2 regions of the Sphingomonas sp. MMS24-J13 genome follow, and region 2 is predicted to be linked to the other one. Evidence: predicted binding sites of a transcription regulator. Region 2 holds the regulator's gene; the other holds the start of a gene.
The links. The regulator LexA, encoded in region 2, represses DNA repair genes until DNA is damaged. The targets are predictions, from matches to a motif close to GTTCCNCNCTTGTTCT.

Region 1 (15,433 bases), 800 kb from region 2:
GTGTAGCCGACATTGTCGAGATCGTTATGCTTGCCGCCGGCGCGCACGCATTTCTGCGAACTGGTCGCGCGGACGTAAGGCCGGGTCTCGAGCCCGGTGAAGACGTTCTTGAACGGCACCATGCCGGCGTTGACGAACATCAGAGTCGGATCGTTGTGCGGCACCAACGGCGCCGACGGCACGATCTGATGCCCTTCGCTGCCAAAATAATCGAGGAAGGCGCGGCGTATGTCGTTGGTCGAAGTCATTCGATCGACTTAGTGGAGGGGGCCACGCTTCTCAAGCGATGCGAGCGATGTATCGTCTGGCAGGGTTTTTTCGCCACCCGGTCACGAACGCCGCGATCGCGTTTGGCTCGTTAAGCACGGCCGTTCGCATAGTGCATCGGTCAACTTGAACTCGTTCCAGGGTCCACCGCGCGTACCGAACTGTCTGTGCAGGTTACCTGGTGGATGCTGAAACAAGTTCAGCATGACGAAGAAGTGACTTGAAGCTTCAGCTTATGCCAAGCCATTCGACACCACCGGGAAGATCGCCTTGCGCGAGATCGAGTTGCAACACCCTGCGCTGGCGCGGGTTCGCTGCTGCCGAAGACGCATGCAGGATCGGAGTCGCGTAGACCCAGAGATCGCCACGCCCCGCGAGACAGGTGAGCTTCGGCAAGTGCGCGACCACGCCATCGACCGCCGCATCGACGATCCGGCCGAGGCGATGGCTCCCGATCGCCACACGCAGCGGTGCATTGTCCGCATCGACGGGATCGAGATGGAGGCGGACGGTGAGCATGTCCGTCATCACGGCGAAGGGCGCTCGACATGCAGGATGCCGCGCTTGCGCGACCACGGCCCATAGCCGTCCGCCGTTACTTTCCGTTTGACCGCAACGGTGCGGTCCTGATGCCAGCCGAGCGCCCAATTGCCGTTGGCGGTCTTGTCGAACAATATGGCGCGGACCGGTTTGTAATCCGGCGCGATACCGGCGGCGCGAAGCGGCGGGAGAAGATCGGTCGATACCCAATCGGCGAGCCACGGAAGGCCCGTCAGCCGTTCGCCAGCGGCGCCGGAGGATGGAAGGCGCTCGCTGAGGATGGCGATAGCGGATTCGGCAATGGTTTGAGGAAGAAGGTTGGCCCCATCGACTGTCAGGGCTGCCAAGAAGTCCTCCCCGGCACGGGAAGGGGGGCGACCATGCGCAGCATGGTGGAGGGGGAGTGCCACGAACGCTGCGTCCAGCCGAGGGCCCCCTCCACCATTCGGTTGTGCCGAACGGTACCCCTCCCCTTTCGGGGGAGGATCTTCGCTCACCTCAGATATCGTCGTCCTCGCTCGGGCCGGCCATCAGCGCTTCGGAGACTTCATCGGTCTTGCCGCGGATCGCCTTCTCCAGCCGATCGGCGACGTCGGGATTCTCGCGCAGATAGGTCTTCGAATTCTCGCGGCCCTGGCCGATGCGGATGCTGTCATAGCTGAACCAGGCACCCGATTTCTCGACGATCCCGGCCTTGACGCCGAGATCGAGGATCTCACCGACCTTGCTGACGCCTTCGCCATACATGATGTCGAATTCGACCTGCTTGAACGGCGGGGCGACCTTGTTCTTGACGACCTTCACGCGGGTCGTGTTGCCGACGATATCGTCGCGATCCTTGATCTGGCCGATGCGGCGAATATCGAGCCGCACGCTCGCATAGAATTTGAGCGCGTTGCCGCCGGTGGTCGTCTCCGGGCTGCCATACATCACGCCGATCTTCATGCGGATCTGGTTGATGAAGATGACGAGCGTCTTGGAGCGGCTGATCGAACCGGTGATCTTGCGCAAAGCCTGGCTCATCAGCCGCGCCTGCAGGCCGACATGGCTGTCGCCCATCTCACCCTCGATTTCGGCCCGCGGCACAAGCGCTGCGACCGAATCGATCACGAGCACGTCGATCGCATTCGAGCGGACGAGCGTATCGGCGATCTCGAGCGCCTGCTCGCCCGTATCGGGCTGCGAGACGATCAGTTCGTCGATGTCGACGCCCAGCTTCTTGGCATAGCCCGGATCGAGCGCGTGCTCGGCATCGATGAACGCCGCGGTGCCGCCGGCCTTCTGCGCCTCGGCGATCGCGTGCAGGGCCAGCGTGGTCTTGCCCGACAATTCGGGGCCATAGATTTCGACGATGCGCCCGCGCGGCAGGCCGCCGATGCCGAGCGCGATGTCGAGCCCGAGGCTGCCGGTCGAGATCGCCTCGATCTCGATCTTCTCGCGGCTGCCCAGCTTCATCGCCGAGCCCTTGCCGAAGGCACGATCGATCTGTGCCAAGGCGGCATCCAGTGCCTTCTGCCGTTCGCTCGAGCTCGCCATATCGCTGCTGATCACCTTCAGAGAAGCCGCCATGTCCTGCCCTTGTCCGCTAGAGGAAGTCGATCACCCGTTCAACGCGTGAAAGGCCTCGTACACGGAATGTTCCATGAGAACAAGAGGAGAACTTCAGGAACAAAAATTCGCAATCGGGCGCTCAGGCGCGCTGCAAGCTTTCCAGCGCGGTGGTGACGCCGTCGAGGGTGAAGGGCTTGGCAAGCTGCGGCGCATCCGCATGGGCCGCGGGCGGCGGCTCGACATGGCCGCCGGTCGCGATCAGGAACGGGATATTCTTCGCCGCCAGCGCATCGGCGACCGGCCAGCACACGCCGTCGCGCAGATGCACGTCGAGGATTGCGGCATCGAATCCGCCCGCTTCGATCTGGCCCAGCGCATCGGCTACGCTGTCGACCGTACCCGCCAGACCGTAGCCCAGCATATCGACGAAATCCTCCATCATCATGGAGATAAGCGGTTCATCCTCGATGATGAGAATGCTGAAAGGCTGGGTCATCGTCGCGGGATTAGAACGCGATGGCGCATCCGCATAGCGAATTTGTCGGCGAACGGGCCGTTCGTCGCCGTCAGCGACCGTTACGTCGCCGATTTCGCGGCGAGCACGTCCCGCGCCGCCTGCCCCAGTTGCTGGACCGAGAAAGGCTTGGGCAGGAACGAGACGCGATCGATATCGATCGAATTGCGTAACTGCTCCTCGGCATAGCCCGACATGAAGAGGATCTTGAGATCGGGAAATTTCTCGCGCGCGGCACGGACCAGGGTCGGTCCGTCCATCATCGGCATGACCACGTCCGAGATCAGCAGATCGGGCACCTCGCCATCCTCGAGCAACTCAAGCGCCTCCTCGCCATTGGTCGCGGTGCGCACCGTATAGCCCTGGCGGGTGAGCGCGCGTTCGGCGACGGCGCGGACCATCGCCTCATCCTCCACCAGCAGGATCACGCCACTGCCCCAGGTCTCGGCATGCGTCTCGACCGGCTTGGGCACGACCGGTTCGGGCGCCTGCGAGGCGAGGTGGACGGGCAGATAGATGGTGAAGCTGGTCCCCTGCCCGATCTCGCTGTCGGCGAAGATGAAGCCGTCGGTCTGCTTGACGATGCCGTAGACGGTCGAGAGCCCGAGGCCGGTGCCTTTGCCGACCTCCTTGGTGGTGAAGAATGGCTCGAAGATCTTGCCGATATTCTCTTCGGGGATACCGGTGCCGGTATCGGACACCTTGAGCGCTGTATAATCGTTGATCGGCATGATCTCGCTGCGCATCCGCCTGATCTCGGCCGCCGAGACCGGATAGGTCTGGACGGTGAGCGTGCCGCCATCGGGCATGGCATCGCGCGCATTGACCGCAAGGTTGACGATCACCTGCTCGAGCTGGCCCGGATCGGCGCGCACGGCACCCAGATTGCGGCCATGCTTGACCTGCAGCTTGACGGTCTCGCCGAGCAGACGGCGGAGCAGGTTGGAGACTTCGGCGATGACGTCGGGCAGCTGCAATATCTGCGGCCGCAATGTCTGCTGGCGCGAGAAAGCCAGCAATTGCCGGGTCAGCGATGCCGCGCGGTTGGAATTGTGCTTGATCTGCTGGATGTCGTCATAGTCGATGTCGCCCGGCGTGTGGCGCATCAGCATCAGATCGCAATGACCAATGATCGCGGTCAGGATATTGTTGAAATCGTGCGCGACGCCGCCGGCGAGCTGGCCGACCGCCTGCATCTTGGTGGCCTGGGTGATCTGGCGCTTGAGCTTCGATTCCTCGCTATTGTCCTTCAGGCTGAGCAGCACCGACGCCTCGCCCAGCCCCTTGGCATTGGCGATGGTAAGCGCGACCGGCTCTTCCGGGCGGTGCTTGAGCCGGATCGCGAGATCGCCCGGCAGGGCCCGACCGGCGGTGAAGCGGCGCACCGCATCGGCGACGATCTGCTTGTCCTCGTCGCACGCCAGATCGCTCGGATAGACCGCGTTCGTCTCGGGCGTGATCCCGGCGGCGCGCTTGAACGCATCGTTGATGAACAGGAAACGCCCGTCGCGCTCGACCAGCGCGAGCCCGAGCGGCAGCATCGCCAGCAATTCGTGGAGATGAACGGTGGCGGCGCCGCGCGCGGCGGCGGCGCTCATCGCGTCGGGATCCTCGTCGAACAGCAGGAACACGCTCGGGCCCCGCTCGACATCGTCACCCACCGGCACGGTCACGATGCGCAGCGGCGGCATATCGTCGGAATCGCGCGAAATGCGGATCTCGCCATCCTCGCCGGTCTGCAGCAGATCGGCGAGGCGTGCGCGGGCCGGATCGTGCGCGGCATCGCCGAATGCACGGAACAGGAAAACGTCATTGGCCGCGACGATGCCGCCATCGCCGTCGACCAGCACCATCATCACGCCCGCATCGCCGAGCCGATCGCCCGCATCCCCGTCGAGCAACTGCCGCGCCAGACCATAGGGATTGTCCGGCCCGGTTCGGCGCACGCGCCAGATCAGATGATCATGGCGGCGGCCGCCCCGGCGCAGCATGATCAGCGCCTGCCCGCTCTGAAGCCCGACATTCTGGACCTCGGCCTGCCCATCGCGGAATGCCTGTCGGGCGGCGGTGGCCAACCGTCCGAGATCGGCGGGTTCGATCGGCAGCGCGCCCGGCGGCGGGGAACCGGGAAAGATCGCCTCGTAGGACGGGCTCGCATAGATCAGCCGACCCTCGCGATCGGTGATCGCAGCGCCGTCCTTGGCATCGGTCAGCGCGGCATCGAGGATCGCCCAATCGACCAGTATCTCGGTCTCGTCATCGCGGCCGCGCGCCATCACGGTGGCCGCGATCAGGCTTCCGGCCAACGGCAGCGCGATCAGCGCAACGCCGAGCCGGTCGCCTCCCAATGTCCACCACGCAAGCGCGACCGTAGCGAGAGCGAGGCAGACCAGCAGCAGCCCGGCCGTGCCACGCCAGCGCCGATCGGACGCCGGCAGGATCGACACGAGGCTGGACTGCGCCATGAGCCCCGGCTCAGCCGCGATCCCGCATCAGCCGCTGGGCGTCGCGCTTCCAGTCGCGTTCCTTGATCGTCTCGCGCTTGTCGTGGAGCTTCTTGCCCTTGGCGAGCGCGAGCTCGACCTTGGCGCGGCCGCGGCCATTGAAATAGACCGACAGCGGGATCAACGTCATGCCTTCGCGGCTGACCCCGGTGTGCATCTTCTCGATCTCGCGCTCGTGCAACAGCAGCCGCCGCGGGCGCTTGGGCTCGTGGTTGAAGCGGTTGCCGTGGCTGAATTCGGGAATGTTGGCGTTGATCAGGCTCACCTGGCCATCCTTCACCTCGGCATAGGATTCGGCGATCGAGCCCTCGCCGAAGCGCAGCGACTTCACCTCGGTGCCGGTCAGGGCGATGCCGGCTTCGAAGAAATCCTCGAGGAAGTACTCGAAACGAGCGCGCCGATTTTCGGCGACGACCTTCTTTTTGTCGAACTCTGCGGGACGTGGACGGGCCATAAGAGACGGGACATAAGCGCTGCGGACGGTTGGGGGAAGAGCCCGATGAATCCAACCCCTTGCATGACAGACGCGACCGAGACTCAAAAGATGCTCGACGGCAGATGGGCACGACCGAGTTTGGGACCTATCAGCCGCTGCGGTTCGCACGGGCGGTCGCCGCAGCAGGCGCCGCTGTCAGATCAAGCGTTTCGAAACCGTCCTCGCCACCGATACGCCGCCGGAGAAGGCTGCCGATGGGCACCGAATAGCGCGACCGCTTCGTGATGCGCTCAATGCGATAGACACCTTCGCCGGCGGCTACCCCGTCCCCTGTCCCGGCGGCACTCGCGGTATAGCGGCGTCCCTCGACCTGTGCGAGCAGCTTCTGGCTCCAGGGATTGGCGCACGAACTGCGCAGGATCTCGACCTCGGCGGTGCGGCCATCGGGCCGGATCCAGAAACCGACGTCCACCCACTGCACGCCGTCGAGATCGGCCGGCCCGGCGCGGACCGCCTCGGACGCGGAAAATTTACGCGCTTCGGCATTGGCGGCCGCCACGGGATCGGCAGGGTAAGGCGGCTCCCAGATCAGGGCGGGGTCCATCGTGCGCTCCCGGCCGATGTCGCTCGCCAGCGTCGTCATCTGTTCGTCGCTGGCACCGCGCGCGGCAATCCGCAGACGCACGACCTGCAGCGCAAGCCGGTAACCGGGATCGCTGGCGATCGGGCGCGCCTCGAGTTCACGTAGCAGCTTCATGGCCCGCGCCGGCTCGTTGCGTGCCGCGGCCAGCCACGCGCGCTTCATGCCCGCTAGCATTGCCGATCGTTCCTGCCCCATTTTCAGGGCGTCCTGCTCGACTGCGCGAAAGGCCGTCTCGGCCTGATCATAATTGCCGAGCTTGATCCACATATTGCCCAGCGCGTCGGCGGACGCGCTCACGGCGGGGTCGCTCCCCGGCAGATTGTCGCGTAGCGTGCGCACCTGCCCCATCACGGCGTGCTTGTAGGCGTCCTGATCGCCCTCGTGCAGCGCGACCGTGGCATATGCCTCGTACAGCGCGGCGACCGGCTTGGGGTCGGTCGCGGCATGGTTGCGATTGCGTGCGACTGCGGCCGCCAGCGTGCGTTTGGCATCGAAATAGCTGCCCGCCCGAAATTGCGCCTCAGCCAAAGCGATCGATGCTTGCGCGTCGCGCAACGGCGTGCATTCGCCACGGACGCATGCCGCCTGGGCATCGACCAGGCGTTGACCGGTCACGACGATGTCACCGGTCTGGGATTGGATAAGCAGGAGCAGCGCAAGCATCATAGCCTCCGGAGCATCACCGCTTCGCTATAAGCTGGATCGGGATGCGACGGAATGGGGGACAACGCGCCCGCCATGGGCCGGTGTCGCCAATGGCCGGTTTCGGCGGCAGCGGTCATCCCGCTACGCATCGGAACGGCGCATGTCGGTCGGAAGCCGCTGCCGCGTTCCGGACAAGAGGCCTTAGTCGAGACCAGTCTTGCCCGGTGTCCAATAAGCTTTGGTGCGGATCCGCCGCGACGGCACCTGGAGCGCCTTCAGGGTTCGGCGTACGCGCTGAATGCTTCCGGCTTTGCCGGTCAACACGAACGTCGCTCCTGCGTCCGCGAGTGCGGGCAGTTTGGATTCGAACTCGGACAGATGCGCATCGTCCGCCTCCCGGCCGACAAGCGTATAGTTCTGGAGGTCGAGTTGCACCGCCACCGATCGGCCGGCTTCGACATCTTCGACCTCGAAAAAGCCCACCACCGCCTCCATCCCGCCGCTGAGCGCTAGCGCATGGGCGAGCCCGAGCGATGTTTCGTCCCCGAATATCGCCAGCGGGCCGCTGGGCCGGCCAATGGCGAGCGACGTGCGCGGACCGAAGATATCGCAACTGGAACCCGGTACGGCGCCACGCAACCAATCGCTGCCCGGCCCCGTGCCGTGCGCGTAGCCGAGAATGCAGGTGCGTCCGGTAGCGGGATTCCAGGCGATCGGCGTATAGGTGCGCGTCACGAACGCCGACCCCATCGCGATCTGGATCTTTTGCCCCGGCGTCCAAACCACATCCACGAGCCCCGGCCCCTCAAGGCAGATGAGCTGGAAACGGTTGGCCAGTGTCTCATTGGCGGTCACCGCCGCGCGCTTCATGATCAAGCGGATCAAGGCTCCGCCGAGCCTGCCGGAAGCCCGCGATGCGCGCGGTTCCGGCGCTTCCATGGTTGTCATCAGCCGATCCGTACGGTGAAATCGTTGCCGCGCTCCACGTCCATTGCGAACGTCTGGGTGAGATACCCGTTGCCAGGGTCGCGGACATAGGCCCGATATTCCGGATCGAAGGCATTCTCCCCGAGCACGATCGCGCCTGGGCGAAGACGCGGCTCGACCAGTTTCAGCACCGGCAGGTAGAGTGAGAAGGCGCCATCGAGAAGCAGCAGATCGACCTCGCCCGCGATATCGGCGAGCGTCTCGCGCGCATCGCCCTCCCGGATATCGACGAGATCCGCCAGCGCTGCGGCCTCGAGATGTTCGCGCGCCCGGGCGACCTTGCCAGGCTCGAACTCGCTGCCGATCAGCATGCCACCGCCATTGTCGCGCAATGCCGCGGCCAGATAGATCGTCGAGATCCCCATGGACGTACCGAATTCGACGATCCGGGAAGCCTTCCCGGCGCGCGCCATCGCGTAGAGGAACCGCCCAAAGCCGGGTGAGATCGACAGGAAGTGCTCGGCATAGCCCTGATACACCGAGCGGAGGCCGGCCTTCTCGTCCTCCAGCAGTTTTGCCGCCCACTGCTCCGCACCTGCGCCGGAAGCCTCGATCTCCGCCATCACCTGTTCGAAATGGGCGTGGTCGGCCTCGTGTGCGGCCTGATGCAAACGACCGAGCAGGTTCGCGACAATATCCGTATCCAACATGTTCACTGGTTTTGCCCTTCCGGCTCCACTGACTGTTCGCGACCAATAGGCCGCGCCGCAAATGGCGTCATTGCGAACCTCGGCCATGTTGTTATTCATTTCTGCCAATCAAAGCGGAAGGCGCGATATGCCGATCCTCACCGAACTGAGCGACGAAGCGGATTGGGTCGAGCCCGATGATGTGCCCCGGGCAGTGGTCACTTATGGATTCATCGCGAAGGATTTCGGCGGACTCGAACTCGACCTGCATCGGCATCGCAAGGGTCAGATCGTGCTCGTCCAGAGCGGTGCGCTGAGCTGTGAGGTGGAAGGCGGCTTGTGGATCGTCCCTCCGCGCAGTGCGGTGTGGATCCCGGGCGACGCGCTGCATTCGATCAAGGTGAGCGGCACGTTGGAGGGCTATGGCGCCTTCGTCGATCCGGACTTCTGCGCCGGCCTCCCGACACGCTGCTGCGCTATATCGGTGACGCCATTGCTGCGCGAGCTGCTCACCCGCGCAGCGCATTTGCCGGTCCTCTACGAAGAAAGCGTCGCGAATGCGCGCCTGCTCGCGGTGCTGCTCGACGAGCTCGCCGCGGCCGACATCGAGCACCTCCACCTCCCGATGCCCAGCGACCTCCGGCTCCGCCGGATTGTCGAAGACATGATCGCCGCCCCGGCCGATCGCGGAACGATCGATTTCTGGGCGAAGCGTGCTGGTCTCAGTGAGCGGACCTTGGCCCGAGTCATCCGTCGCGAAACCGGGATGAGCTTCGGGCGCTGGCGGCAGCAGCTCAGCATCTTACTCGCAGTCAAATGGCTCGCGGGCGGGGCCTCGATCCAGCGGGTCGCGGATGATCTCGGATATGAAAGTGTGCCGAGCTTCGTGACGATGTTTCGCAAGGCGTTGGGGACTTCACCCGGCCGGTACATGGCCGAACGCCACGCCGGCGCAAACCCTAAACGTCTCAACGACTGACCGCCGTTGCTGCTCGGTGTAAGGCCGATTCCGGGATTCCCTGGTGCGCGATTGAACGGCAACAATTGGTCTCGCAGCCGTCTGGCTGCCGAATTGCGTACGAATGACCGGTTTCGGCGTAAGCGGATGTGCAAGCTCTACCGCGGAATGATTTGAACTGGTCGCAAGCGGCCGAAACGCACAGCCGCAACGGTGTGCCGAATGACGCCCGCTCATTAAAGGAGGCACTCCCGTCTCTCCCCTGACCTGTCGACAGGATGACAGAATCAGGCCTGCGCGCGTCCTATAGAATAAGGCCGGGCGATCGCTCGCCCGGCCCCTTCCCTACTCCGCCGCCACCATCTCGGCCTCATCCGCATCGTCGAGCGGATGTTCCAGCCGGGTGAGCATTTCCTTCGGCACGATCTGCCAGAACTTCTCGCGCCAGCGATCCCAATCGTCGAGGATCGCGTTGGACCAGCGGCTGTCGGTCTTGGTCGCGTGCAGGGCGATCAGCGACTTGAGCCGTGCCTCCCACCAGCCCGAGCCCAGCCGCTGCCAGGTGATCGTCTCCGGATTGGCGCGCCTGGCGAAGCTGCCGTCCTCGTCGAGCACGAACGCCATGCCGCCGGTCATGCCCGCGCCGAAATTCTCGCCGGTGCGGCCGAGGATCACGGCAGTGCCGCCGGTCATATATTCGCAGCCATTGGCGCCGCAGCCCTCGACCACCACGGTCGCGCCCGAATTGCGCACCGCGAAGCGCTCGCCCGCCTGCCCCGCCGCCAGCAACGTGCCCGCGGTCGCGCCGTAGAGGACGGTGTTGCCGATGATCGTGTTCGATTTGCTGTCGAGCGCGCTCGCCACCATCGGGCGGACGATGATGATCCCGCCCGAAAGCCCCTTGCCGACATAATCGTTGGCTTCGCCGAACACTTCGAGGGTCAGCCCCTTGACCGCGAAGGCGCCGAGCGACTGGCCGGCCGATCCGCGCAGACGGACATGGACATGGCCGTCGGCCAGTTTGTCCATCCCGTACTTCGACGTGATCTCCGCCGAGAAGCGCGTGCCGACCGCGCGGTGCGTGTTGCGCACCGTATAGGTCAGCTGCATCTTCTCGCGCCGCTCGAACACCGCCTTGGCGTCCTGGATCATCTGCGCGTCGAGGCTGTCGGGCACATCGTTGCGGAACGTGCTCAGCTTGAAGCGGCGATGATGATCGGGCGCGTCCACTTTGGCGAGGATCGGGTTGAGATCGAGATCGTCGAGATGCTCGGCCCCGCGGCTGACCTGGCGGAGCAATTCGGTCCGCCCGATCACCTCGTCGAGGCTGCGATAGCCGAGCCGCGCCAGGATCTCGCGCACCTCCTCGGCGATGAAGGTCATCAGGTTGATGACCTTCTCGGGCGTGCCGACGAACTTCGAACGCAGCTTCTCGTCCTGCGTGCAGACGCCGACCGGGCACGTGTTCGAATGGCACTGGCGCACCATGATGCAGCCCATCGCCACCAGCGAGAGCGTGCCGATGCCATATTCCTCGGCGCCCAGGATCGCGGCGATGACGATGTCGCGCCCGGTCTTGAGCCCGCCATCGGTACGCAGCTTGACGCGATGGCGCAGGCCATTGAGCGTCAGCACCTGGTTGACCTCGCTCAGCCCCATTTCCCACGGCGTGCCGGCATATTTGATGCTGGTCTGCGGCGAGGCGCCGGTGCCGCCGACATGGCCGGCGACGAGGATCGCGTCGGCATGCGCCTTGGCGACGCCCGCCGCGACCGTGCCGATGCCGGCCGAGCTGACCAGCTTGACGCAGACGCGCGCGCGCGGGTTGATCTGCTTCAGATCGTAGATGAGCTGCGCCAGATCCTCGATCGAGTAGATGTCATGGTGCGGCGGCGGCGAGATCAGCATCACGCCCGGCGTCGAATGGCGCAGGCGCGCGATCATGTCGGTCACCTTGAAGCCGGGCAATTGCCCGCCCTCGCCGGGCTTGGCGCCCTGCGCGACCTTGATCTCGATCTCCTCGGCCGATCCCAGATATTCCGCGGTGACGCCGAAGCGGCCCGAGGCGATCTGCTTGATCACCGAATTGGCATTGTCGCCATTTTCGTACGGCTTGAAGCGGCGCTTGTCCTCACCCCCCTCACCCGACACCGCCTTGGCGCCGATGCGGTTCATCGCGATCGCGAGCGTCTCATGCGCCTCGGGCGAGAGCGCGCCGAGGCTCATGCCGGGCGTCACGAAGCGTTTGCGGATCTCGGTGATCGCCTCGACCTCGTCGATCGGCGCGGCTTCCTTGGCCCAGTTGAACTCGAGCAGGTCGCGCAGATAGATCGGCGGCAGCTCGCGCACCCCGCGCGAGAATTGCAGGTAATGCGAATAGCTGTCGGTGCTGACCGATTCCTGCAACAGGTGCATCAGCTGCGCCGAATAGGCATGGCTCTCGCCGCCAGCGCGCTGGCGATAGAAGCCGCCGATCGGCAACACCGCCGGCCCGCCCTCGAACGCCTGTTCGTGGCGGATCTTCGCCGAAAGCTGGAGCGAGGCATAGCCTTCGCCCGAAATCTTCGCCGGCATGCCGGGGAAGAAATCGTTCACCAGCGCACGCGACAGCCCGACCGCCTCGAAATTATAGCCGCCCCGGTACGAGGAGATCACCGCGATCCCCATCTTGCTCATGATCTTGAGCAGACCGTCGTCGATCGCCTTGCGCCAGCGCTTGAAGCAGGTCGCCAGATCGAGATCGCCGAACAGGCCGCGCGCATGGCGATCGGCGATCGCCGCCTCGGACAGATAGGCATTCACCGTGGTCGCGCCGACCCCGATCAGCACCGCATAATAATGCGTGTCGAGGCATTCGGCCGAGCGCACGTTGACCGACGCGTAGGAGCGCAGCCCCTGGCGCACGAGGTGGGTGTGCACCGCCGCCGCCGCCAGCACCATCGCGATCGCGATGCGGCCCTCGCCGACACGCTCGTCGGTCAGGAACAGCTCGCTCTTGCCTTCGCGCACCGCCTGCTCGGCCTCGCGCCGGACGCGCGCGATCGCCTGGCGCAGCGCATCGGGCGATCCATCGACCGGATAGGTGCAGTCGATCGTCGCATGGGCCGAGCCGAAATAGGTCTTCAGCGTCTCCCAGTCGCGCGAGGTCAGCACCGGGGAATCGAGCACCAGCACGCCCGATTGCTGGGCTTCGGTGTCGAGGATGTTGGCGAGGTTCCCGAAGCGCGTCTTGAGGCTCATCACGCGGGTTTCGCGCAGCGAGTTGATCGGCGGGTTGGTCACCTGGCTGAAATTCTGGCGGAAGAAGTGGCTGATCAGCCGCGGCTTGTCCGAGATCACCGCGAGCGGGGTATCGTCGCCCATCGATCCGACCGCTTCCTTGCCGGTCTCGATCTGCGGGGACAGGATCAGCTCCATATCCTCCATCGTCTGGCCGGCCGCGATCTGGCGGCGGACGAGTTCGGCGCGCGTAAATTGCGGCAGGCAATTGCCGTCGGGCGCGGGCAGATCGGCGAGCGTGCGGAAACCCGACACCCATTCGCCATAGGGCGCTTCGGCGGCGATGCGCGCCTTGATCGCGGCATCGTCGTAGAACTTGCCCTCGTCGAGATCGATCGCGATCATCTGGCCGGGGCCCATGCGCCCCTTCGCCACCGCCGAGGTCTCGGGCACGACCACCATGCCCGCTTCCGATCCGACGATCAGCAGATTGTCGGCGGTGCGGAGCGTGCGCAACGGACGCAAGGCGTTGCGGTCGACGCCCGCCACGACCCAGCGGCCATCGGTCATCGCAAGTGCTGCGGGGCCGTCCCACGGCTCCATCACGCTCGCGAAATAATTGTACATGTCCTCGACCGGCTGGGGCATGTCCGATTCCTGCCAGGCCTCGGGCACGAGCATCAGCTTGGCGGTCGGCGCATCGCGGCCCGAGCGGCAGATCGTCTCGAACACGGCATCGAGCGCGGCGGTATCGGACGCGCCCGCGGGCACGACCGGCTTGATGTCCTCCGAATGCGCGCCGAAGGCCAGCGAGGCCATCTTGATCTCGTGGCTCTTCATCCAGTTCTTGTTGCCGCGGATCGTGTTGATCTCGCCATTATGCGCGAGGCAGCGGAACGGCTGCGCCAGCCACCATTGCGGGAAGGTGTTGGTCGAATAACGCTGGTGGAAGATCGCGACGCGCGACACGAACCGCTCGTCGAGCAGATCGGGATAGAAGACCGACAGGTCGGCCGCGAGGAACAGGCCCTTGTAGATGACCGAGCGGCACGACAGCGAGCAGATGTAGCAGCCCTGGATCTGCGCCTCGATCAGTTGCTTCTCGATCCGGCGGCGGACGAGATAGAGCTTCTTCTCGAACTCGGCCGCGCTCTCGACGTCGGGCATCGGCCCGGCGATCATGATCTGCTCGATCTCGGGCCGCGTCAGCATCGCCTTGTCGCCGATGCACGAAACGTCGACCGGCACCTGGCGCCAGCCGTAGATGGTGTAGCCGAAATCGATGATCTCGCTCTCGATGATCGTCCGGCAGGCTTCCTGCGCGCCCAGATCGGTGCGCGGCAGGAAGATCATGCCGACCGCCAGCCGGTTCGGCCGCGGCTTGTGCCCGGCGGATTCGATCGCATCGTCGAAGAAGCGCGCCGCCAGATCGACATGGATGCCGGCGCCGTCGCCGGTCTTGCCGTCGGCATCGACCGCGCCACGGTGCCACACCGCCTTCAAGGCATCGATCGCTGCGGTGACGACCCGGCGCGAGGGCTTGCCGTCGGTCGCGGCGACGAGGCCGACGCCGCAGGCATCGCCTTCGAACTCGGGGCGGTACATGCCCACACGGGCGATGCGGTCGCGTTCGGTTTCGGACACGGTCATCATTGAGGCTCCTTGGCCTGCTTGAGCTTTTCGGGCGGGATACCGAGCAATTGCGCGAGCCTGGCGCGCTCGGCGTCGGTCAGATCGCTGGCTTTCTTCGGCTTGGGCAAATGGGCGGTGGCCGCCTGCACGCGCTTGATCACGTCGGGCATCGCCTTGACGATCGCGGGCATCACCCCCTGCATCCGCCGCATGAAGGCCGGATCGGTCATCAGGGTCATCTGCTGCGCGGCGAAGCTGCTGCCGGTCGGCGTATCGAAGAAGGCCTTGAGCTCGGCGAGCTGTACCGCGCTGAAGCGCGTGGCATAGGCCTCGGCCAGACCCTCGCGGATATCGGGCTCCATCTTCACCAGCACGTCGCTCATGCCGTCCATCATCGCCGTCATGCTGAGCCGGCTGCGCTCATCGAAGGCAGGATCGATCACGCTCATGACCTGACGCGTGGTGGCGCCGCCGAGCTTCTTCGCGTCCTCCGCGGGCATGCCGGCGGTGGCGGCGAATTGCTGGACCGGCACGTCCATCATCTGGCTCATCATGCCGCTCATCATCGCGTTGAGCGAACCCTGCAGGATCGTCCGATAGGTGCCGGGCGGCATGATCTTCCCGGCGACGGCACGCGCCACCGCCAACCGCGCGGGATCGGGAGCCGCGACCGGTGCCGACGGCGCCTGCGCGAGAGCAGGAACCGCCGCCGTCGCCAGCGCCAAAGCGAGCAGCCGGCTCACGCCGCCACCACCTCGGCCGAAGCCTTCGCCTTGAGCCAGGCATGCATGCGATCCGAAACATCGCGCCCATCGCGCACCGCCCACACGACGAGGCTCGCGCCGCGCACGATGTCGCCGGCGGCGAAGACGCCGTCCATGCTGGTCATCATGGTCTTGTGATCGACC
Region 2 (15,433 bases):
TGTTGCGATCGCGGATGATCGAGGTCCGCGCGCCGGCGGGCGCGATCGATGTGTGCGGCACCGGCGGCGACGGCGCGCACAGCCTCAACATCTCGACTGCGGTTGCGATCGTGGTCGCCGCTGCGGGCGTGCCGGTCGCCAAGCATGGCAATCGCGCGGCCTCCTCCAAGGCGGGGGCGGCGGATACGCTCGAGGCGCTCGGGCTCGATCTCGATCGTGCCTCGGCGCGCGCGGAGGAGAGCCTTGCCGATCTCGGCATCGCATTCCTGTTCGCGCAGAAGCACCATCCCGTGCTCGGCCGGCTTGCGCCCATTCGGCGCGCGATCGGACGGCGGACGATCTTCAACCTGATCGGCCCGCTCGCCAATCCGGCGCGGGTGTCGCGGCAACTGGTCGGTGTCGCGCGGGTCGATTTTCTGCCGACGGTGAGCGAGGCGCTTGAGCTGCTCGGGATCGAGGCGGCGTTGGTCGTCTCGGGTGAGGAAAGCCTCGACGAGCTTTCGATCGCCGGGCCGAGCCGCGCGATGGCGGTGGGCCTGTGCGGGTTGCAGGGAACGATCGTGCCCGAGGATGCCGGGCTGACACGGCATGGCTTGGATGCGATCCGGGGCGGGGATGCGGCGTATAATGCGGCGGCGCTGCGGGCGCTCCTGCAGGGCGAACGGGGTGCGTATCGCGATGCGGTGCTGCTCAACGCCGGTGCGGCGCTGGTCGTGGCCGGGGAGGCCGAGACCCTGCGCGAAGGTGCGGAAGAGGCCGCCGAAACGATCGACAAGGGGCTGGCCAAGGCGCTTCTCGACTGCTGGATTGCCTTTTAGCCACCGTTCGTATCGAGCGAAGTCGAGATACGTTGCGTAGCGTCCCTCGACTTCGCTCGGGACAAACGGGAATCCCTCGACGCACGGGAAACGCGCTTTATGAGGGCGGCATGAGCAATCGCTTGACCGAAATCCTAGCCGCCAAGCGCGAGCATGTCGCCGCCGGCAAGGTGCAGCGCAGTGTGGCCGATCTCGACGCCGCTGCGTCCAAGCAAACGGCGCCACGCGGCTTCCGCGCGGCGCTCGAAGCGAAATCCCGCGATGGCTACGCGCTGATCGCCGAGATCAAGAAAGCCTCGCCCTCCAAGGGCCTGATCCGCGCCGATTTCGATCCGCCCGCCCATGCCCGCGCTTACGAAGCCGGTGGCGCCGCCTGCCTGTCGGTCCTTACCGACGTGCCCTTCTTCCAGGGCTCCGACGATTACCTTGTTGCTGCCCGCGCTGCCTGCGCTTTGCCCTGCCTGCGCAAGGATTTCATGGTCGATCCGTGGCAGGTCGCGGAAGCGCGCGCGCTCGGGGCGGATGCGATCCTGATCATCGTCGCGGCGCTGGAAGACAGCGTCATGGCAGAGATCGAGGCTGCGGCGCTCGAGCGTAGCATGGACGTGCTGGTCGAGGTGCATGACGCCGCCGAACTGGAGCGCGCGCTGCGGCTCAAGTCGCGCCTGATCGGGGCGAACAATCGCGATCTGCGCGATTTCACCGTCGATTTCGCGCGCACCTACGAATTGGTCGCGCGGGCGCCGGCCGATTGTCTGTTCGTCGCCGAAAGCGGCATCGGCTCGCATGCCGATGTCGAAGCGATGGCGGCGCATGGCGTGCGTGCTTTCCTCGTGGGCGAGAGCCTGATGCGGCAGGCGGATGTCACCGCCGCCACGCGCGCGCTGCTCGAACCGGCATGAGCAAGCTCACCCATCTCGACGAGGCGGGTGCGGCGCATATGGTCGACGTTTCGGCCAAGGCGGTGACCAAGCGTACCGCCACTGCGGCGGGCCATATCGCCATGTCGGCCGATGCGCTGGCGGCGATCCGGGCCGGAACGCTCGCCAAGGGCGATGCGCTGGCGGTGGCGCGCGTCGCCGGGATCATGGCGGCCAAGCGCACCGCCGAGCTGATCCCGCTGTGCCACCCCTTGCCGATCGCCGCGGCGAGCGTCGATCTGGTGCTGGGTGAGGCTGGGATCGATTGCACTGCCACGATCACCACCAGCGGCCAGACCGGGATCGAGATGGAGGCGTTGACCGCGGTCTCCGTCGCGCTGCTGACGCTCTACGACATGGCCAAAGCCATCGATAAGGCGATGCGGATCGGCGAGATCAGGCTCATCGCGAAGTCGGGCGGCCGCTCGGGCGACTGGCGCGCACCATGAGCCTGCTCCCCGTTGCGGAAGCGCAGGCGCGCCTGCTCGCGCTTGCGCGGGACCTGCCGATCGAGCGTGCTCCGTTTGTGGAAGCGATCGGGCGGCATGCGGCAGAGGATATCGTCGCCGGCCGTGCTCAGCCCGCTGCCGATCTGTCGGCGATGGATGGCTATGCGATCCGTTTCGCCGAATTGCCCGGGCCATGGCGTGTGGTGGGCGAGAGCAGGGCGGGGGCCGGGCTCGATTACGCGCTGGCGCCGGGCGAGGCGGCGCGGATCTTCACTGGCGCGCCGTTGCCCGCAGGCGCCGATACGGTTCTCGTCCAGGAAGAGGCGACGCGCGATGGCGAGGTACTCCGCCTGTCCGGGGAAGGGCCTGCCTTGAAGGGCTATCACGTCCGCGCGCACGGGTCCGATTTCGCGCAGGGCGATATACTTGTCGCGGCGGGTGAGCGTCTTACGCCCGCCCGGATCGCCCTCGCCGCCATGGGCGGGCACGGCACGGTGCCGGTTCCGCGGCGCCCCCGCATCACCATCATTTCGACCGGCGACGAATTGATCAGGCCGGGTCAGCCAGGCAGTGGCTTGGCGTTGCCCGCCTCGAATGGCCCGATGCTCGCCGCGATGCTGGCGGGCCTGCCGGCCGAGGTGCGCGATGGCGGCATCCTGCCCGATCGGCTCGATGAGCTTACCGAGGGATTTGCTGCCGCGGCGCGCGATGCGGACATCATCGTCACCACGGGCGGTGCCTCGGTCGGCGATCACGATCTCGTCCGCCCGGCGCTCAAGGCGGCGGGCGCCGACATGGATTTCTGGCGGGTCAGGATGCGGCCGGGCAAGCCGCTGATGGCTGGCCGGCTGCAGGATGCGATCGTGCTCGGGCTGCCGGGCAATCCGGTTTCGGCCTTCGTCACCGCCTTTCTGTTTCTGCTCCCGCTGGTGCGCCGCCTCGTCGGCGACACTGCGCCTTTCCCAAAGGGCGAGCGAATGCCGCTCGCCGGCCCGCTCCCCAAGGTGACCGAGCGCACCGATTTTCTGCGCGGGCTGATCACGCCCGAGGGCATCCTGCCGCTCTCGGGGCAAGACAGCGCGGCGCTCGCGATGCTGGCGCGCGCCGATGCTCTGATCGTGCGCGCTGGCGAGGCGCCGGCGGCCCCTGTGGGTGAAATTGTGGATATCCTGAGGATCGCTTGACACCTCTCAAAGTGTTTCCTACACGTTCCGCATTCGTTCCTAAACGCGGGAAACGCCATGCTGACGCGCAAGCAACATGAGCTGCTGACTTTCATCAACGATCGCCTCGCCGAAACCGGCGTGTCGCCCTCGTTCGAGGAGATGAAGGAAGCGCTCGATCTCAAGTCTAAATCGGGCGTCCACCGGCTGATCTCGGCGCTGGAGGAACGCAACTTCATCCGCCGCCTGCCCAACCGCGCTCGCGCGCTGGAGATCCTGCGCCTGCCCGAGGCGATCAAGTCGGCGGTGAAGCCGCCGGTCAAGGCCGTGGCGCCGACCCTGGCCAAGGCGCCACCGAAGCCGATGCCGATCGCCGCCAACGACGTGATCGAGGTGCCCCTGCACGGTCGCATCGCAGCCGGCATGCCGATCGAGGCGATGGAAGGGCAGAACATGCTCTCGGTGCCCGCAGCTCTGCTCGGCTCGGGCGAACATTATGCGCTCGAGGTCGCCGGCGATTCGATGGTCGAGGCGGGCATTCTCGACGGCGATTACGCGCTGATCCGCAAGGCCGATACCGCGCGCGACGGCGATATCGTGGTGGCGCTGATCGACGATAGCGAGGCGACGCTCAAATATTTCCGCCACGAAGGCAATATGATTCGCCTTGATCCGGCCAACCGTGCCTACGATCCGCAGCGCTACAAGCCGAACCAGGTGCGCATCCAGGGCAAGCTCGCCGGCCTGTTGCGGCGCTATCACTGATGGCCGGCAAGGGCCGCCCCGATTTCATCGAACTGCCGGTTGACGATATCGATGCGGCCAAGGCCTTCTATGAAGGTGTGTTCGGCTGGGACATGACCGCCTTCGGCCCGACTTATGCCTGCACGCTGACGGGCGACGTCGACATCGGATTGCAGGCCGATCGACCTGAAAAGAGCGCGGCGCCGCTGCCGGTGATCAACGTGCCCGATCTGGAGGCGGCGCTGGCGGCAGTCGAGCAGGCGGGTGGCGCGATCACGAAACCGATCTTCGGCTTCCCCGGCGGCCGGCGCTTCCACTTCCGCGATCCTGCGGGGAACGAATTAGCGGCGCATAAGCCGGACTAACTCCCTCTCCTGCAGAGGGAAGCGGTGGGAGGGGCAAGGGCACGGAGCCGGAACGCCCAGTCCACTGGACCTGTCACCCTCACCCAGCCTGTGCGGTCGAACGATCATCCCGAATGATCACCGAAACGACCGCACACCCAGAGGGAGAGGGCTCTCAGCTCTCGCCGAACACCCGCTCGAAGATCGTATCGACCTGCTTGAAATGATATCCGAGGTCGAACTTCTCCTCGAGTTCCGCATCGGACAAGGGCACCTCGGGATCGGCCTTGAGCAGCTCCAGCAGCGATAGTTCGCCGTCGGATTCCCACACCTTCATCGCGTTGCGCTGGACCAGCCGATACGAATCCTCACGGCTGACCCCAGCCTGCGTCAGCGCGAGAAGCACGCGCTGCGAGTGGACCAGCCCGCCCATGCGATCGAGATTCTTCTGCATCCGCGCCGGATAGACGAGCAGTTTGTCCATCACTCCGGTCAGCCGCGCGAGTGCGAAATCCAGCGTGATGGTGGCGTCGGGGCCGATGTAGCGTTCGACCGACGAGTGACTGATGTCGCGCTCATGCCACAGGGCGACATTCTCCAGCGCCGGGGTGACATAGCCGCGCACCATGCGGGCGAGACCGGTCAGATTCTCGGTCAGCACCGGATTGCGCTTGTGCGGCATCGCCGACGAGCCCTTCTGGCCGGGCGAGAAATATTCCTCCGCTTCCAGCACTTCGGTGCGCTGCAGGTGGCGCACCTCGACCGCCAGCCGCTCGATCGACGAGGCGATCACGCCCAAAGTGGCGAAGAATATCGCATGGCGATCGCGCGGAATCACCTGGGTCGAGACCGGCTCGACCGCGAGGTCGAGCTTCCCCGCTACATATTCCTCCACCCGCGGATCGATATTCGCGAAGGTGCCGACCGCGCCCGAAATTGCGCAGGTGGCGATGTCGGCGCGCGCCGCCAGCAGCCGCGCCTTGTTGCGGCTGAACTCGGCATAGGCCTCGGCCAGCTTGAGCCCGAACGTCACCGGCTCGGCATGGATGCCATGGCTGCGGCCGATCGTCGGGGTGAGCTTATGCTCGAACGCGCGGCGCTTGAGCACGTCGAGCAACTTGTCGATATCGGCCAGCAGCAGATCGCTTGCGCGCGCCAATTGGACGGCCAGGCAGGTGTCGAGCACGTCGGACGATGTCATGCCCTGGTGCATGAAGCGCGCTTCGTCGCCGACATTTTCCGCCACCCAGGTAAGGAAGGCGATCACGTCATGCTTGGTCACCGCCTCGATCGCGTCGATCGCGGCGACGTCGATCACCGGGTTGGTCGCCCACCAGTCCCATAACGCCTTGGCCGCGGATTTCGGGACCACGCCGAGTTCGCCGAGCGCCTCGGTGGCGTGCGCCTCGATTTCGAACCAGATGCGGAAGCGGGCTTCGGGCGCCCAGAGCGCAACCATTTCGGGGCGCGAATAGCGGGGGATCATCGGCGTGCTTTCGGTAAGTGGGTATGCGAGGCGCGGGTAGCAGCGTTGGAGGAGGAGGCAAATAAAGATCCTCCCGGCGCGGGGACAGTTCAGATCAGCCCCTCGCTCCTTAAGCTTATATTCCCGCGCGCACCGATGATCACATGATCGTGCACCTGAATTCCCAATGGCTTCAATGCCGCCACGATAGTCCGCGTGAGATCGATATCCTGGCGGCTCGGCGAAGGATCGCCGCTCGGGTGGTTGTGGGCGAGGATGATCGCCGCCGATCCCAGTTCGAGCGCACGCCGCGCCACCTCACGTACATAGATGGCCGCTTGATCGATCGAGCCTTCCGATACCAATTCGTCGCGAATCAGCATGTTGCGCGTGTTGAGATGCAGCACGCGCGCGCTTTCGGTCAGGCGGTGCGCCATCGTCGCGTGGAGATAGTCGATCAGCGCCGGCCAGCTGCCCAGCACCGGACGTTCGGCAACCTCGCTTTTCAACAGGCGCAACGCGGACGCTTGTGCGATCTTGAGCGCGGCGATCGCGGTTTCGGACAGGCCGGCGCGCGTGAGCGATTCGGCGTCCGCCGTCAGCACCGCGCCGAGGCTGCCGAATTCGGCCAGCAGGGCTCGTGCGCGCGGCTTGGTGTCCTGCCGGGGCGTGACGAGCGCCAAGAGATATTCGATCAGTTCGTGATCGAGCAAAGCGTCGCTGCCGCCTTCGATCAATCGCTTGCGCAGGCGGGCGCGGTGGCCACTGGCATCGGTCGCGGGATCGGCGTCGCTCATGATGAATGGCTACCGCAGGCGCCGGGCGGGCGCCAAATGTTTCACCACCGACATATGGCAGATGTCGCTTTGGTTGACTCGGGCGGCCCCCCTTCCTAAAGGGTCCGCGCCTGACGGGATCACCCGCCGGCGCTGCCGTCGGTGGACCGGTACAAGGTCGACAGGAGAGATGGCGTGGCGGCGAACGAACCCGGGCAGGATCCGATCGACGACCAAAATCCCTCTGGGGACATCCGGCTTTCTTCGCTGGATGCGCGGCTTAAGGCTGCGGCGGGCGTCGAGGCGGCACGGACGGGAACGGTGCAGCGCAAGCCCGACAAGGGTTATAAGCAAGGCAGCCGTGTTCTGACCGAGCTCGTTGCGGGTCCCGCTGGCGGCGCGCTGATCGGCTGGCTTTTGGACCGCTGGTTTGGCACGACGCCCTGGCTTCTGTTGGTGCTGCTGTTCCTTGGGTTCGCCGTCGCCATCAGAAACATTTATCGGATTTCGAGCGAGCGTCCGGAGTGATCCGGGCGCTTGCCGCATAAGCAGGGGTGAAGAAGAGTGGCGGCTGAAGGGTCCGGTATCGATCCCATGCACCAGTTCCTGGTCGAGCCTTTGCTCGGCCGGCCGCTGGTGATTGGTGGCTACGATATCAGCTTCACCAATTCGGCTTTGTTCATGTTCATCACGCTGATCGTGCTGGGCGTGTTCATGTATGGCGGGATGAAGCGTGCGCTCGTTCCCGGTCGCTGGCAGGCCGCGGTCGAAGGCATGACCGGCTTCGTCACCAACATGATGCAGACCAACATCGGGCCGGAAGGACGCAAGTTCACGCCCTATGTCTTCTCGCTCTTCATGTTCATCCTGTTCGCCAATCTGATCGGCCTGGTTCCGCTCGGCATCGTGCCTGGCTGGCATCCTTTCACGATCACCAGCCACATCTCGCTCACCGCGATCCTGGCCTTCTTCAGCTTCGGCATCGTGCTGGTGGTCGGCTTCGCCCGCCACGGGCTGCATTTCTTCTCGCTGTTCGTGCCGCACGGGACGCCGTGGTATATCGCCATCCTCGTCGCGCCGATCGAGTTCATGAGCTTCCTGGTGCGTCCGTTCAGCCTCGGGCTGCGACTGTTCGTCGCGATGACCGCCGGCCACATCCTGCTCGACGTGTTCGCAAGCTTCGTGGTGCAGGGCATCCATGGCGGCCCGCTCGGCTGGACCGTGTCGGCGCTGAGCTTCGTCATGATCGTCGGGGTCTCGGCACTCGAGCTGCTCGTGTCGGCGATCCAGGCCTATGTGTTCGCGCTGCTGACGTCGCTGTATCTCAACGACGCGATCAATCTTCACTAAGTTCAACGACTTCAACGAAGGGAAAACACTCATGGACGTCACTTCCGCCAAGATGATCGGTGCCGGCCTCGCTGCCATCGGCGTTGGCATGGCCGCGCTCGGCGTGGGCAACGTGTTCGGCTCGTTCCTCCAGGGCGCTCTGCGCAACCCGGGCGCTGCCGACGGCCAGCAGGGCCGCCTGTTCATCGGCTTCGCCGCCGCCGAGCTTCTGGGCCTGATCGCATTCGTCATCGCGATCCTGATCCTGTTCGTGGTCAAGTAAGGGTTCTTCGGAACCTTCCACGTCCTCAATTTCGCGCCGGAATCCGATGCCCCAGATAGATCAGATTGCCTCCATCTACGCCTCTCAGCTGTTCTGGCTGGTCGTGGTGTTCGCGCTGCTCTATTTCGGCATCGGCAAGGCGATGCTGCCCAAGATCCAGCGCACGGTCGACGATCGTGACGCGAAGATTGCGGGCGATCTCGCTGCGGCCAAGGCTGCGCGCGCGGCGGCGGATCAGGCTGACGAGGCCTACCAATCCGGGCTGGCCAAGAGCCGCAACGATGCAGCCGCGGCGGCTGCCGCCGCCAAGGCGCAGGCCACGGCGGCGAGCGAGGCGCGCGTCAAGGCGGCCGATGTCGAAATCGCCCAGCATGTCGCGCATGCGGAAGCGGCTCTGGCCTCGGCCCGGGTCGCCGCGGTCGCCGAGATCGAGGCGGTCGCGATCGATGCCACGCAGGAGATCGTCGATCGGGTCGCCGGCCTGTCGGTCGATCGCGGTCAGGCCGCCGCTGCGGTCGCCGACGCCATGGCACGTATCTGAGCGGAGATAAGATAGTCATGTCCGCCGCACCCCATCTCAACGCCACGACCCTCGCCGAACCCGGCATGATCGAACATTCCGAAGCGACCGCATTCGGGTTGAACCCCGGCGGCTTCGTCGCGCTGTCGATGATCGTCGTCATTGCCCTCCTGATCTGGAAGGGTGGCTTCAAGGCCATCGGCAGTTCGCTCGACAAGAAGATCGCATCGATCCGCGCCCAGCTGGACGAGGCGACCAAGCTGCGTGCGGAGGCCGAGGCGCTCAAGGCCGAATATCAGGCGAAGGCTGCTGCCGCGGAAGGCGAAGCCAAGGCGATCGTCGAGCATGCGCAAGTCGAGGCGCAGGCGATCCTGGCCAAGGCCAAGGCGGATACGGAGACGTTGATCGAGCGCCGCCAGCGCATGGCCGAAGACAAGATCGCCGCCGCCGAGCGTGCCGCGATTGCCGAGGTGCGCGCCAAGGCCGCAGGTGCAGCCGCCGCTGCCGCTGCGACGCTGATCGCGGAAAAGCATGGCGCCGAGAGCGACAAGGCGTTGGTGGACAAGACCATCGCCGGCCTGCGGCTGAACTGATCTGGATCCTCCCCTGCTTTTGCAGGGGACGAACCATTTCGTGGAAATGGAAAGGGGCCGCCATCGCAGATGGCGGTGCACCGCTGCCCCGCCACCCCCAGCCAGCGGCTGGCGGTCCCCTCCCGAGCGCCGCTCAGGGAGAATTTTTTTATGTCAGAAACCCGACGATCGCGTCGGGATGGATCGGCAACTGCGCGAAGCCCGCGACCGCGAACAGGATCGACAGCGCACCCGCTGCCCAGCCGAAGAACAGCAGCCCCCACAGCTCGACCAATGCCGCGATCGCGGTGGTCGCCAGCGCGATCGAGGCGAGGCCGTCCGACAGGTCGAACTGGTCGTCGCGATAATTGTTGTGGTCGTAATCGGCCTGCGCCTGCTGAGCCTTGGCCTTCAGCTCCACCAATTCCTTGGTGTATTTGGCGATCTGACCCTCCGCCCTGGCCGCCGCTGGCCCGCCATTGGCAGCTGCAATTTCCTCCATATGGAGCTTGAGCCGCGTCGCCTGATATTGGTTCCAGGTATCGACCTGCATGGCCTGCGCCTGCTGCATATTCTGGACGATATTGCCGTCCTTGATGTTCACCAGCGCCATCGAGACGCTGAGGATCACCACCGTCGTCGCGACGACGCGGTTGAGGCGTTTGTCATGAACCTCGACCGTTTCGAGATCGGGCAGTTCGGGTGCTTCGCTCATGCCAGCCGTTTATCCCGGAATGGCCCGACCGCACACTACAAATCTGGGCTGAAACGACCATCTGGCGTACTGCCCCCGGCGCTCCTAAATCGCTCGAGTGAGTGATCGTCCCGACAGCCCAGATCGTTTCTCCGAAGAGAAATCCACCTATGCGGTGCGCGGGGAAGGCGCCGCGCCCGATCTGGAGGCGGGAATCGCGGCGATCCGCAACGTGCTGAAGACCTTGCCGGCGCGGCCCGGTGTCTATCGCATGCTCGATGTGCGCGGCGACGTGCTGTATGTGGGCAAAGCGCGCTCGCTCAAGAACCGGGTGTCCAATTACACCCAGGTCTCGCGCCTGCCGCGCCGCCTCTCGCGCATGGTTGCGCAGACGCGCGGCATGACGGTGGTCACCACCAATACCGAGGCCGAGGCGCTGTTGCTCGAAGCCCAGCTGATCAAGCGTTTCCGGCCCGCCTACAACGTACTGTTGCGTGACGACAAAAGCTTCCCGTTCATCCTGCTCCGCGAGGATCATGACTTCCCGCGCGCACAGCTCCATCGCGGCGCGCGGCGCGCGAAGGGGCAATATTTCGGGCCGTTCGCGGGCGCAGGCGCGGTGCGCACGACGCTTACCTCGCTACAAAAGCTCTTCCTGCTCCGCTCCTGCACCGACAGCTTCTTCTCGAACCGCTCGCGGCCGTGCCTGCTCTACCAGATCAAGCGCTGTTCGGCACCGTGCGTCGATCGGATCGGCAAGGAGGATTATGCCGAGCTGGTCGACGACGCGAAGGCGTTCCTCGCCGGCAAATCCACGCAGGTCCAGAAGCGCCTCGGTGCGCAGATGGCCGCCGCGGCCGAGGCGATGGACTTCGAGCAGGCAGCCTTGCTGCGCGATCGGCTCAAGGCGCTCACCTTCATCCAGGGCACCCAGGCGATCAACGCCGAGGGTGTCGACGACGCGGACGTGTTCGCGCTCGCCTGCAAATCGGGCCAGATCGGGATCCAGGCCTTCTTCATCCGGGGCGGGCAGAATTGGGGCCACCGTGCCTTCTTCCCGACCCACACCGCCGACGTGCCCGAGGACGAGGTGCTGCTCGCCTTCATGATGCAATTCTACGACGAGGTCCCGCCGCCGCGCCTGATCCTGACCGATCGGATCCTGCCCGAGGCCGAACTCGTCGCCGAGGCCTTGGCCGAGAAAGCCGAGCGCAAGGTGGTGCTCAAGGTGCCGCAGCGTGGCGAGCAGAAGCGGCTGCTGGCCCAGGCGACCCGGAACGCCGAGGAGGCGCTCGATCGCCGGCTGGCCGAAGGCGCGACCCAGTCGAAGCTGCTGCGCGAGGTCGCCGATCTGTTCGAGCTGGAGGCGGTGCCCAACCGCATCGAGATTTACGACAACAGCCACATCATGGGCACCAACATGGTCGGCGCGATGGTCGTCGCCGGGCCCGAGGGCTTCCGCAAGGGCCAGTATCGCAAATTCAACATCAAGCGTCCCGAAACCGCCCCCGGCGACGATTTCGCGATGATGCGCGAGGTGCTCGAGCGCCGCTTCGCCCGGCTGGAGCGCGAGGATCCCGATCGCAAGTCGGGCGAGTGGCCCGATCTGCTGCTGATCGACGGGGGCAAGGGGCAGGTGTCGGCGGTATTCAAGACGATGGAGGAGATGGGCGTCCACGATGTCCCCATCGTCGGGATCTCGAAGGGCCCCGATCGCAACGCTGGCCGCGAGCATTTCCACATGCCCGACGGGCGCGAATCGATGTTGCCGATGAACTCGCCCGTTCTGTTCTACCTCCAGCGGTTGCGCGACGAGGCGCACCGTTTTGCGATCGGCGCGCACCGCACCAAGCGTGCCGCGAGCATGACCACCAGCCCGCTCGACGACGTCCCTGGCGTCGGTCCGGCGCGGAAGAAGGCGTTGCTGATGCATTTCGGCACGGCCAAGGCGGTGCGCGGCGCGGGGCTGGAGGACCTGATGAAAGCCCCCGGCGTCTCGGCGACGATGGCGCGCGCGATCTTCGATCACTTCAATCCGTCGGGGTGAAAGGTGCAGCGTCCGCGTTGATTGGAACGGGTTACGAGCATTTTAACCACGTCGTTTACTGCATCTGTCATGCTCGCTGGCTAGAAGGGTTCATGTGACGGGGACGTCACGTGTTTCGCGTGGCTTGGCTTCCGCATACGTCGATTCTGATCCGTTCTCCCAAAACGTGCTATTCCCCGTCATTCCCGCGAAAACGGGAATCCATGGCCTCTGGTCCTTTGAGAATATGGCTTCCCGCCTCCGCGGGAACGACGGCAGAGAGAACGCATCCCTTATGCATATCGAGGCCCAGGCGATCGTCTGCGCGGTGCGACCGCATGGCGAGCATGGCGCAATCGTACGCGCCCTGACCCCTGCCGATGGGCTGGTCGCGGGCTATGTGCGCGGCGGCCGATCGCGCCGCCTGAAGCCGGTGCTGGTCCCCGGGAACCTGATCCGCGCCGATTATCGCGCGCGCACCGAAGAGCAATTGCCGGCCCTGACAGTGGAACTGGTCGAAAGCCGGGCGGGGATGCTGGGCGAGCCCCTGCCGGCCGCCGCGATCGACTGGGCGACCGCACTGGCCGCGGCGACCCTGCCGGAGGGACAGCCTTATCCGCCGTTGTACCAGGCGCTGGATGGGGTGCTCGCGGCAGTCGTCGCGGCACCGGCAGCGCGCGATTGGGCGGCGGCATTGGTGCGTTATGAGTTGCTGATGCTCAGCGAATTGGGATTCGGGCTCGATCTGTCCGGTTGCGTGGCGACCGGGGCGCTGACCGATCTGGCTTATGTCAGCCCCAAGAGCAGTGCCGCGGTCAGCCGGGCTGCGGGCGAGGTCTATCGCGATCGGCTGCTGCCTTTGCCGGCCTTCCTAATCGAGGGCGGGGCAGGGGAGTGGCCTGAATTGCTCGACGGGCTGAAGCTGACCGGTTTCTTCCTCGAACGCGATCTTCTTCATGGCCGTGCGATGGACGTGCTCGCCGCCCGCGAGCGGCTGGTCGACCGGCTCAAGCGAGTCTCGGCTTGAAAATCCTCCCCGGAACGGGGAGGGGAACCGCGCGAAGCGTGGTGGAGGGGGCACTCGGCCGGGCGCAGCGTTCGTCGCGGGCTCCCTCCACCATTTCTACGAAATGGTCCCCCTCCCCGCGCCGGGGAGGATTTAGGAAGTAACATGCTCATTGCCCTTTTGCCCGGAGACGGGATCGGTCCCGAAGTCATCACCCAGGCGCGCGCCGTGCTCGAGGCGGTCTGCGGCGATCGGCTGACGTTCGAGGAAGCGCTGGTCGGTGGCGCGGCGTACAAGGCCAAGGGGCATCCGCTGCCGCCCGAGACGCTCGATCTGGCGAAGCGCGCCGATGCGATCCTGTTCGGCGCGGTGGGCGATCCGGATTGCGACAAGCTCGAGCGTCGGTTCCGGCCCGAGCAGGCGATCCTCGGCCTGCGCAAGGAGCTGACTTTGTTCGCCAACCTGCGCCCCGCCAAGCTCTTCCCCGAGCTGGCCGATGCCTCGGCGTTGCGCCCCGAAGTGGCGGCGCGGATCGATCTGGTCATCATCCGCGAGCTCAATGGCGACGTCTATTTCGGCGAGAAGGGCATGCGCACCACCGCCGACGGCCGCCGCGAAGGCTATGACATCATGTCCTATAACGAGGACGAGGTGGCCCGCATCGCCCGCGTCGGCTTCGAAACCGCGCGCGCGCGCGGCCGAAAGCTCTGCTCGGTCGACAAGGCCAATGTGCTCGAAACCTCGCAGCTGTGGCGCGACGTGGTGATCGAGGTGTCGGCGGATTATCCCGATGTCGCGCTCAGCCACATGTATGTCGACAATGCCGCGATGCAGCTGGTGCGCGATCCGGGCCAGTTCGACGTGATCGTCACGGGCAATCTGTTCGGCGATATCCTGTCCGATCAGGCAAGTATGTGCGTCGGCTCGATCGGCATGCTGCCCTCGGCCTCGCTCGATGCCAACCAGAAGGGTCTGTACGAGCCAATCCACGGCTCCGCCCCCGACATTGCCGGGCAGGGCAAGGCCAATCCGCTTGCGACGATCCTCTCGGCGGCGATGATGCTGCGGTATTCGCTGGGTATGGCGGCCGAGGCCGACCGGATCGAGGCGGCAGTGGCGAAGGCGCTGGCAAGCGGCGCACGCTCGGCCGATCTGGGCGGGACGGTGACGACCAGCCAGATGGGCGCCGCGGTGCTGACGGCGTTGTAACGTGAAAATCCTCCCCGGTACGGGGAGGGGGACCATGCGTAGCATGGTGGAGGGGGCCCACCTCCTCACTGGCGCTTGCGTGGAGGTGGGCCCCCTCCACCACGCCGCTGCGCGTCGCGGTCCCCCTCCCCGTGCCGGGGAGGATTCTAGCCCAGCGCTTCCTCGATCGCCCCTACCAAGGCCGGATCGTCCGGCGTCGTCCGCGGCCCGAACCGGCCGATCACCGCGCCATCGCGCCCGATCAGGAATTTCTCGAAATTCCACGCGATCGGCCCGGCCGGCTCGGTCTTGACCAGTTCGGCGTAGAGCGGATGCTGGTCGGGTTCCTTGACGCTGATCTTGGCGAACATCGGGAAATCGACCGAGAAATTGGTGCGGCAGAAACTGGCGATCTCTTCGTTCGTACCCGGCTCCTGCGCGCCGAAATCGTTGGCGGGGAAGCCCAGCACCTCAAACCCCTTGCCGCGATAGGTGCGATAGAGCGCCTCGAGTCCGTCATATTGCGGGGTGAGCCCGCATTTCGACGCGACGTTTACCACCAGCAGCACCTTGCCTTCATGGTGGGCAAGGCTGTCGTCGGCGCCTGAAATGGTCTTGAGCGGGATATCCTGAATCGCGGTCATGGCGTCTCTCCTGTCGCGGGGACTCTCCGCCGCGCTTGCGCGCCCGTCAACCGCCGGGCAAAGGCTTGGCCATTATGAAGCGCACCACCGGACAGGACAGATCGATCACCTCGAAGTGGCGGCCCGCCACGCAGGCCGTGCGCGGCGGCACCGCGCGCTCCGAATGGGGCGAGACGAGCGAGGCGCTCTTCCTCACCTCGGGCTACAGCTACGACAAGGCGTCCGACGCCGCCGCGCGCTTCGCGGGCGAGCAGCAGGGCATGACCTATAGCCGGCTGCAGAACCCCACGGTCGAGATGCTGGAAAAGCGCATCGCCCTGATGGAGGGCGCGGAATCCTGCCGGACGATGGCGACCGGCATGGCGGCGATGACCGCGGTCCTGCTCTGCCAGCTCAGCCAGGGCGATCACATGGTGGCGGGCCGCGCGGCATTCGGGTCGTGCCGCTGGCTGACCGATACGTTGCTTCCCCGATTCGGGATCGAAACGACCA

Region 1: recA (recombinase RecA) is a predicted target of LexA. The motif match lies at 2,453-2,468, and genes of this name have one in related genera.

What each region holds. Positions count from the first base shown of each region.
Region 1 is NZ_CP173258.1:1,830,803-1,846,235, forward strand. Features, by position in the region: gene alaS (alanine--tRNA ligase) at 1-248, opposite strand, end outside; gene AB4Z44_RS08655 (hypothetical protein) at 496-786, opposite strand; gene AB4Z44_RS08660 (hypothetical protein) at 795-1,154, opposite strand; gene recA (recombinase RecA) at 1,306-2,376, opposite strand; gene AB4Z44_RS08670 (response regulator) at 2,498-2,854, opposite strand; gene AB4Z44_RS08675 (response regulator) at 2,935-5,337, opposite strand; gene smpB (SsrA-binding protein SmpB) at 5,348-5,830, opposite strand; gene AB4Z44_RS08685 (tetratricopeptide repeat protein) at 5,961-7,118, opposite strand; gene AB4Z44_RS08690 (siderophore-interacting protein) at 7,302-7,985, opposite strand; gene AB4Z44_RS08695 (O-methyltransferase) at 8,048-8,824, opposite strand; gene AB4Z44_RS08700 (AraC family transcriptional regulator) at 8,865-9,695, shown strand; gene gltB (glutamate synthase large subunit) at 10,020-14,543, opposite strand; gene AB4Z44_RS08710 (DUF2059 domain-containing protein) at 14,543-15,268, opposite strand; gene AB4Z44_RS08715 (NAD(P)-dependent oxidoreductase) at 15,265-15,433, opposite strand, start outside.
Region 2 is NZ_CP173258.1:2,627,057-2,642,489, reverse strand. Features, by position in the region: gene trpD (anthranilate phosphoribosyltransferase) at 1-818, shown strand, start outside; gene trpC (indole-3-glycerol phosphate synthase TrpC) at 929-1,720, shown strand; gene moaC (cyclic pyranopterin monophosphate synthase MoaC) at 1,717-2,187, shown strand; gene glp (gephyrin-like molybdotransferase Glp) at 2,184-3,371, shown strand; gene lexA (transcriptional repressor LexA) at 3,429-4,115, shown strand; gene AB4Z44_RS12345 (VOC family protein) at 4,115-4,459, shown strand; gene purB (adenylosuccinate lyase) at 4,614-5,924, opposite strand; gene radC (DNA repair protein RadC) at 6,014-6,700, opposite strand; gene AB4Z44_RS12330 (AtpZ/AtpI family protein) at 6,875-7,207, shown strand; gene AB4Z44_RS12325 (F0F1 ATP synthase subunit A) at 7,244-8,029, shown strand; gene AB4Z44_RS12320 (F0F1 ATP synthase subunit C) at 8,061-8,291, shown strand; gene AB4Z44_RS12315 (ATPase) at 8,338-8,832, shown strand; gene AB4Z44_RS12310 (hypothetical protein) at 8,850-9,404, shown strand; gene AB4Z44_RS12305 (DUF4337 family protein) at 9,553-10,098, opposite strand; gene uvrC (excinuclease ABC subunit UvrC) at 10,196-12,124, shown strand; gene recO (DNA repair protein RecO) at 12,399-13,130, shown strand; gene leuB (3-isopropylmalate dehydrogenase) at 13,275-14,318, shown strand; gene AB4Z44_RS12285 (glutathione peroxidase) at 14,465-14,941, opposite strand; gene metZ (O-succinylhomoserine sulfhydrylase) at 15,016-15,433, shown strand, end outside.